Linked DNA regions of Lentimicrobium sp. L6. The main gene of each other region encodes a partner of the protein of the gene in region 2 in a complex. Links are inferred from orthologs where the notes say so. Each region holds a gene or a part of one and is shown on either strand. Other genes may lie near its edges.

Region 1 (3,030 bases), on a different replicon or contig from region 2:
AATGGGACAGGCCAGCAGTACTCTAAGTGGTGGAGAAGCCCAAAGAATTAAATTGGCCTATTATTTGTCTAAAGGCCAAAATATTGACCCTATCTTGTTTATCTTTGACGAGCCAACTACTGGTTTGCATTTCCACGATATTGATAACCTATTGAAGGCATTCTATGCATTGATAGACCAAGGGCATTCATTAATTGTGATAGAACATAATTTAGATATGGTGAAAAATGCGGATTGGATAATAGATTTGGGGCCAGAAGGAGGAGACAAAGGAGGAGAAATTGTATTTGCTGGGCTTCCGGAAGATTTATTGAAATCGGATACCCACACCGCTCAATCCTTAAAAATACATTTAGAACTTTAGAAAACGACATATTTTGGAAGAATTATTAAGTGGTTTAAACGATAAGCAGCAAGAAGCAGTAGTAAGAACAGATGGACCAATTATGGTAGTGGCGGGAGCAGGATCAGGTAAAACTAGAGTTTTGACTTATCGTATAGCCTATTTACTGAAAAAAGGAATAGATCCCTTTAATATTCTCTCCCTTACTTTTACCAATAAGGCAGCTCGTGAAATGAAAGAGCGTATCGGTAATTTGGTAGGGCATGGAATTGCTCGTTCCCTTTGGATGGGAACTTTTCACTCTGTTTTTGCTAGGATTTTGAGGGTGGAAGCCAGTTATTTAGGCTTTCCTTCCAATTTTACCATCTACGATACCGATGATAGTAAAAGCACCATGAAAGGGATTGTGAAATCTCAAAATCTAGATCCTAAGGTTTATCAAGATTCTTTTGTTTTAAGTAGAATTTCTTCGGCAAAAAATAATTTAATTTCTCCTGATGCTTACATTCAGAATGGGGAATTGATGAATCAAGATAAAAGCAGTGGGAGACCTCAAATAGCTAGTCTTTATAGACTCTATCAAAAGAAATTATTAGCCAATGCAGCAATGGATTTTGATGATTTACTCTTTAAAATAAATGTGCTGTTTAGAGATTATCCTGAAGTACTTTATAAATACCAGCAGAAGTTTAAATATGTATTGGTGGATGAGTACCAAGATACTAACTTTTCTCAGTATTTAATTGTGAAGAAGCTGTCAGCCAATAATTTAAATGTTTGTGTGGTAGGAGACGATGCACAGAGTATTTATGCTTTCCGTGGTGCTAATATTGAAAATATCCTCAATTTTCAAAAAGATTATCCAGAGCTTTTAACCGTAAAACTAGAGCAAAATTACCGTTCTACTCAGAATATTGTGAATGCTGCCAATACCGTAATTCATAATAATAAGGCTCAGATTTTTAAGAAAGTTTGGACAGAGAACAAAGTTGGCGAAAAAATAAAACTGATTAGAGCCAGCAGCGATAAAGAAGAAGGAAGCATGGTGGCTCATCAGATTTTCTCCGATCAGATGAATGAGAATAAACCATTGGATTCTTTCGCCATTCTATATAGAACCAATGCCCAATCGCGTTCTATGGAGGAGGCCTTAAGGAGATTGAATTTACCCTATCGCATTTTTGGTGGATTATCTTTCTATAAGCGTAAAGAAATAAAAGATTTATTGGCTTATTTCCGTTTGACTATCAATTCTGCCGATGAGGAAGCTTTGAAAAGAGTCATCAATTATCCCGTCCGAGGTATTGGTAAAACCACCATGGAAAAGATAATTGTTGCCAGTGGACAACATGGAATGCCTTATTGGGATATCATGAAGCAATCGAAATCTATGCAGTTGGGATTGAATTCAGGTACCACTAATAAACTAGTAGATTTTGTGACCATGATAGAAAGTTTCAAGGCACAGTTGAAGGATTTAAATGCTTATGATTTAGGGCAAGAGATTGGTAAATCAACAGGATTATTATCCACCTTATATATTGATAAAACGCCTGAAGGAGTCTCCCGTTTCGAAAATGTAGAAGTGCTGATGGGCGGTATTAAAGAGTTTGTGGAGACAGACAATGCTGATCCTGTAACTGGAGAAGTACGAGTGAAAACCCTGGAGGAATTTATGCAAGATATTGCTTTATTAACAGATGCTGATGAGCAAGATAAAGATGATAGACCAAAGGTTTCTCTGATGACCATCCACCAAGCTAAAGGTTTGGAATTTCCTTTTGTGCATATTGTTGGCGTGGAGGAGAACCTTTTCCCTTCTATGATGTCATTAAACTCTAGAGCTGATTTGGAAGAGGAGAGGAGGCTGTTTTATGTGGCTTTAACTAGAGCAGAAAAGAAAGTGAGTATATCATATGCTGAGTCTAGGTTTAAATGGGGAAAATTAGATTATTGTGAGCCAAGTCGTTTTATCGATGAAATAGCTCCAGAATATCTTGATTTACCAAGAAGGCCGAAACCCAAGAAAATGGAACCCATGGGAGGTGGAATTAGAATTAAAGCAAAAACTGTAGAAGCCAAAACTCCTCCAAGACCATCCTACAAAAAAGTAGAAACAAGTACTCCTACATCTAATATTGTAAATAGACCTACATCCTCATTAAAAGCTAGTGATCCAGATGATATTATTGAGGGAATGAATGTAGAACATCAAAGGTTTGGTCAAGGTGTAGTTATTAAATTAGAAGGGCAAGGAGCCAATAAAAAGGCAAAAGTGAAGTTTAAAGAAGGAGAGAAACAATTAATTTTAAGGTTTGCAAGGCTTCGAATTGTAAAATAATTTTATATTTGCAATGATTTCCTACAATAAGCATCAAATATTTACAGGATTTAATAATATTACCCAAAAAAGTGAATCTTTTCACCTAACAAATTTTTAATGGATTATAATACTTCACGAAACAAACTTGTTATTCCAGAATATGGTCGTAATGTTCAGAAAATGGTAGAATATGCCAAGAGCATCGAAGACAGAGACAAGCGAACAGAATCAGCTAAATACATTGTAAAAGTAATGGCTAATTTGAATTCTCAAGCTGGGACCTATGGCGATTACAATCAGAAAATCTGGGACCATTTTTATATTATCGCTAATTTTGACTTAGATGTGGATTCTCCATATCCAA
Region 2 (5,641 bases):
AGACTTAAATGGTGATGGCTTTCATTTAGCTATGACTGTAGAAGTGAATGGAGTGAAATTGAGGATGATATTAGATACTGGCGCATCCCGAACCGTATTTGATGTGAATAGGATAGATAGTTTTGTTCAGAACCCAGAAATGGAGCTTAACGAGCAATTAAGTACGGGATTGGGAACTAACGATATGCAGAGCAATATCCTTCAAATAGATTCCTTTGTGATTGGTGAGCTGAGGATTCAAGAGTATTCAACTGTAGCCATCGATATGGTTCATATCAATCAAACTTATGAGATTTTGGAAATGCCATTGATTGATGGAGTATTAGGAAGTGATATTTTGCATGAATTTCAAGCCAAGATAGATTATAAGACCAAAGAATTGACTTTGAAATTCCATAAGAGAAAGTATCCACCTCTTCAGCATTAATGAAGGCTCGATTATTAGGGTAGTCATCAAATGTTGACCAAGCCTAAGAAAGAAGTTAAGTTTTATAGCCGAGTGGTAAATAGGAGCATATAGGTTTAGCAATTTACACTAAGGTTTTTTATATTTGTGCAATGGCAAAAAAGGTTCAAAAGTCACAATTTAGGTTTCGGCCCATTTTGTGGGTTAATTATGTTTTCATAGTCTTGTTGCTGCTGACCAACTTAAGTACAGTGGTGGCACCTGATCTGTTTTGGCCCATTTCTATTCTGGGACTCAGTTTTCCCGTATTACTTATTTTTAACTTCTTGTTTTTCATCCTCTGGCTTTTGCTTTGGAAGCGCTATATGTTCTATTCGCTTTTAGTCATGCTTATGAGCTATGCCCTTGTTTTAGATCATTTTCAGTTTTTCAATGAAAGTACAATTGCCGATTCAAAAGCCTCCTCTTTTGCGATCCTCTCCTTTAATGCTCGAAACTTGAGTAATAATAACTTAAGCGTTGGTGATAAGTCGATTAGAAATGAAATAGCTGGATATGTAGAAAGTCAGAATGCAGATTTGATTTGCTTTCAAGAATTTCAATCTTACCCAACCAAAGGCGTAAATTCTGTTGAAGATTATAAGAAAAAGCTTCAAAGACCTCATGTTTTTAGTGCTCCATATCTGAAGAAAAACAATCATCAGTTTTTAGACCTTTTGGTGATGTACTCTAAGTATACCATCAAGAACTCGAAGACTTTTTATATGGATGGAAAGATTTATGGATTTTATGTGGATCTTGAAATTGAGAATGAGATGATTCGACTGTTTAACCTTCATTTGGAATCTAATCATTTCAACAAAAATGATTATGATATCTTTAGCGATAAGGAAGTGAATTTAAATCAGAAAAAAAGAAACCAAGTGGTATTATTAGTTCAGAAGTTGAAGAAATACAGTGTAAAAAGATCCTATCAAGCTCGAACCATAAGAACAGAAATAGAAGATAGCCCTTATCCTGTAATTGTTGCTGGTGATTTTAATGATACACCAGCATCCTATATCTATCATCATATTCGACAAGATTTGTTAGATGCTTTTAAGCTAAAAGGGAGCGGTTACTCCAATACGTATAATGGTAATCTTCCACCCATGCGAATTGACTTTATGCTTTTCGATCCACAAATGAAAATACATGATTATCAGGTTTTGAAACCTGATTTATCCGATCACTATCCAATACTCACTCATTTTACTATTCAATAATGGAATTTAAACTAACCGCTGCATTTAAACCCACAGGAGATCAACCTGAAGCCATTAAACAATTGACCAAGGGAGTGATAGACGAAGAGCCCTATCAGGTTTTATTGGGAGTTACAGGATCTGGAAAAACTTATACTGTTGCCAATGTCATTCAAAATTTGAATAGACCAACCTTAATTTTATCACATAATAAAACTTTGGCGGCTCAGTTATATTCAGAGTTTAAGCAATTCTTTCCTGAAAATGCAGTGGAATATTTTGTGAGTTATTACGATTATTATCAGCCAGAGGCTTTTTTGCCCACTACCAATACGTATATAGAAAAAGATTTGAGTATTAACGATGAAATTGAAAAGCTAAGATTGAGTACCACCAGTTCTTTATTGAGTGGCAGACGAGATGTTATCGTAGTAAGTTCTGTATCTTGTATTTATGGTTTGGGGAATCCCGAAGATTTTACAAGTAATGTGATTGAATTAAGAGTTGGAGATATCATAAATAGAGATGCTTTTTTGAGGAGGTTAGTGGATAGTCTTTACTCTAGAAGTGAGGTGGCTTTCGAGAGAAGTAATTTTCGAGTAAAAGGGGATACGGTTGATGTTTTTCCGGCATATGCCGATAGAGCCTACCGTATTAGCTTTTGGGGCGATGAGATTGAAGGTTTGGAAATTATTGATCCTATAAGTGGTTATTCAGAACAAAAGCTTGATGAATTGACTATTTATCCAGCGACCATTTTTGTCACCACAAAAGATAAACTCAACGATTCTATAAAAAACATACAGCTAGATTTGGGTAAGCAGATGAGCTTCTTTCAAGAAAACGGTAGTGGACTTGAGGCCAAAAGACTAGAGGATAGAGTAAGTTATGATGTGGAGATGCTAAAGGAATTAGGCTATTGTTCAGGAATAGAGAACTATTCTCGTTATTTTGATGGCAGGAAACCTGGTTCAAGACCATTTTGTTTACTCGATTATTTTCCAGATGATTATTTAATGGTGATTGATGAATCTCATGTGACTATTCCCCAGCTGAGAGCCATGTATGGAGGAGACAGATCGAGAAAGCAAACCCTTGTGGAATATGGTTTTCGTTTACCAAGCGCTATGGACAATAGACCATTGAAGTTCGACGAGTTTGAGAGTTTGGTGAATCAGATGATTTATGTGAGTGCTACGCCAGCAGATTATGAACTGCAACAATCAGAGGGTGTTATTGTGGAGCAATTGATTCGTCCTACGGGTTTATTAGACCCTCCTATAGAGATTCGCCCAAGTATGAATCAGATTGATGATTTGCTAGACGAGATTGATAGCATTGTAAAAAAGAATGAGCGAGTTTTGGTCACAACTTTAACCAAGCGAATGGCTGAGGAGCTCACCAAATACTTGTTAAACCTAAATATCCCAACCTCCTATATTCACTCCGATGTGGATACTTTAGAACGAGTGGAGATTATGCAAATGCTAAGAAGAGGAGATATTGATGTATTGGTAGGAGTGAACCTTTTGAGAGAAGGGTTGGACTTGCCGGAAGTGTCTCTCGTAGCCATCCTAGATGCTGATAAAGAAGGGTTTTTAAGATCGGAACGTTCCTTAACTCAAACAGCAGGTAGAGCAGCTAGAAATGTGAATTCAAAGGTAATCATGTATGCTGATAAAATAACCGAGAGCATGCGGAAAACCATAGAGGAGACTGAGCGCAGGAGAGAGGTTCAGGTAGCCTATAATACCAAGCACGGAATTATTCCAACTCAAATTATTAAGCCATTGGAAAATGCTTTAGGTAATGTGATGGGTAAGAACTCAGGACCCAATCCGTATTTCGAATCAAATCTAAAAAGTGGAATAGCAGCCGATCCTGTAATAGAATATATGTCAAAAGATCAATTGAAAAAAGCAATAGCCAAAATCCAAAAAGAAATGAAGAAAGTGGTGAAGGATTTGGATTTCGTGGAAGCTGCTCGTTTGAGAGATGAAATGATGGTATTAGAAGAAAAGTTAAAAAAAACTGGAGGTTAAGTATAAAAAATTAATGTGTTTACCAAGGATATTTGGCGTAAATTGGCCATCAAATAATCCTTGGAAAACTGGAAAAAAAAAGATATATTTGTAATAGACATCAGCAATAATCTAGGAGAATAGAGCTTTTGCTAACAATTATTATAAAAACAATTGGGGATGAAAAACAGAATAATTGCAATAGACGATGAGCAAAGCATCCGCTTTATTATCGAGAATACTTTCAAAAAAGACTTTGATATTTCTACTTTTAAGAACGGAGAAGAAGCGCTAGTTTCCATGCAGACAGGTGAGATTCCAGATTTAATCATTTGTGATATTGAGATGCCAGTTATGAATGGTTTCGAATTTATCAAACAAGTAAGAGCCAGTGGCTTTTTTGATGATATACCTTTGCTCATGCTTAGTGGAAAAGAAAACAGTGCCGATAGAATTAATTGTTTTGATTCGGGCGCTGATGATTATATCATTAAGCCATTTAATCCGAAAGAATTACTGGCACGAGTTAAAAGAAGGATGAAGACTATAGATGTACATACCTCAAGAAAAGGTCATTAATAACAACCAAAAACATGACTGAAACTGATAAAAACAAAGGTAGGTTGCTCTATATAGGTAGAAATTCCGAAACCATAGAATATTTACAATTACAACCAGAGGTCACTTTAATTATTAAAGAGAATGGCCTTGCTGCAATTAATTGGATTAATAATAATATTGATGAGTTTGATAGCCTTGATGCTATTTTCTGTTCACTCAATATTAAAGGAATGAATGCTTATGGTTTGCATAATCACATGCTATTTCATAATCTACTTAATAAAATTCCTTTTATTGTTATTGCGAGTAAATTTGAATTTCAGAGTCGAGAAGAGGCTTATGAATCAGGTGTAGATGATTATTATGCCATGCCGTTAGATATTGAAAGCCTGAAAATGCGTATCCGCTTTCTAAAAAAGTTTAAAGCATCTCACGATAAGATTAAGCAAGAGATTGCTTTGAAAGATTTTGAGACCCACCCTTATAAGACTCCTTTCATAAAGAGAAGCTTTGATGTGATTATGAGTGGAGGAGCCATTTTAGCGCTATCTCCTTTGTTAATTGGAGCCATGATAGCTATCAGATTGGAATCAAAAGGGAAAGTGTTTTATGCAAGTAAACGAGTCGGTGCAAATTTCCATGAGTTTGATTTTTATAAATTCCGATCTATGTATCCTGATGCAGACCAGAGATTAAAAGATGTTGCACATCTTAATCAATATAAAGAGGAGGATGTTGGAGATGAGTGTCCGAGGTGTAAATCCTTGCCTGCAGGGGTATTTTGTTCTCCAGTATTGAAGATGGATGACGGGTCGAATCTTTGTGAATATTTCTATTTGAAGCAAAAGAATGCCAAGGCAGCATTCTTGAAAATTGAAAACGATCCAAGAATTACAAAAGTAGGTAAGTTCATCAGGAACACAAGTATAGATGAGTTACCTCAACTGATTAACATCCTCAAAGGCGATATGTCGGTTGTTGGAAACAGACCATTACCAGTTGGTGAAGCAAATGCTATCACCAAGTCGAAATGGGCAAGGAGATTTAAGGCCGCAGCAGGTTTAACTGGGTTGTGGCAAGTAGAGTTAAGAGGTAACGATGGAGTTATGTCAGAAGAGGAGCGTTTTGAGTTAGATAATACCTATGCTGAGAACAATTCATTCTGGGGCGATATCAACCTTATTTTTAGAACCTTTAAAATCTTCATACAGCGCGGTAGTGTTTAATTAACATTGGCTTTTTAATAAGTAGAAGCTAATGAATTGATAGGTATAAATACAATGTGTAGATTTGTTAGGAAGGAATTTAAAACATAGTTATCCATGGAATATTCTAATATATCATCATACATCAAAGGCATTCTGAAAATCGGAATGCTTTATGTTTGTTTACTCCCCTTAGTTTTATTA

The links. The genes of interacting proteins can lie anywhere in the genome.
Region 1: the proteins of uvrB (region 2) and HNS38_RS06790 are in contact, whole or in part, in a crystal structure (PDB 7EGT), measured with the Thermus thermophilus proteins. The link is inferred for Lentimicrobium sp. L6 from one-to-one orthologs. Residues at the interface, in WP_096411307.1 of Thermus thermophilus: Glu23, Leu25, Arg26, Asp27, Gly28, Glu29, Arg30, Phe31, Arg55, Glu326, Asp327, Phe328, Glu379, Ser382, Gln383, His398, Gly400, Arg401; in WP_096412145.1 of Thermus thermophilus: His654, Arg656, Phe657, Gln666, Asp668, Glu669, Lys680, Arg681, Leu682, Ser683, Lys685, Tyr686, Ala687.

What each region holds. Positions count from the first base shown.
Region 1 is NZ_JABKCA010000019.1:49,162-52,191, reverse strand. It holds HNS38_RS06790 (ATP-dependent helicase), read left to right. Parts: upstream 1-377; coding sequence 378-2,684; downstream 2,685-3,030. Other genes in the region: HNS38_RS06785 (DUF4290 domain-containing protein), read left to right, coding at 2,784-3,030; uvrA (excinuclease ABC subunit UvrA), read left to right, coding at 1-364. UniProt on the Escherichia coli protein: A helicase with DNA-dependent ATPase activity. Unwinds DNA duplexes with 3'-5' polarity. Translocates on single-stranded DNA with 3'-5' polarity. Initiates unwinding more efficiently from a nicked substrate than double-stranded DNA.
Region 2 is NZ_JABKCA010000001.1:143,588-149,228, forward strand. Bases 1,182-4,181 are described here. They hold uvrB (excinuclease ABC subunit UvrB), read left to right. Parts: upstream 1,182-1,670; coding sequence 1,671-3,692; downstream 3,693-4,181. Other genes in these bases: HNS38_RS00615 (endonuclease/exonuclease/phosphatase family protein), read left to right, coding at 1,182-1,671; HNS38_RS00625 (response regulator transcription factor), read left to right, coding at 3,852-4,181. In the rest of the region: HNS38_RS00610 (aspartyl protease family protein), read left to right, coding at 1-427; more of HNS38_RS00615, read left to right, coding at 799-1,181; more of HNS38_RS00625, read left to right, coding at 4,182-4,250; HNS38_RS20365 (sugar transferase), read left to right, coding at 4,265-5,458; HNS38_RS00635 (TolC family protein), read left to right, coding at 5,555-5,641. UniProt on the Escherichia coli protein: The UvrABC repair system catalyzes the recognition and processing of DNA lesions. A damage recognition complex composed of 2 UvrA and 2 UvrB subunits scans DNA for abnormalities.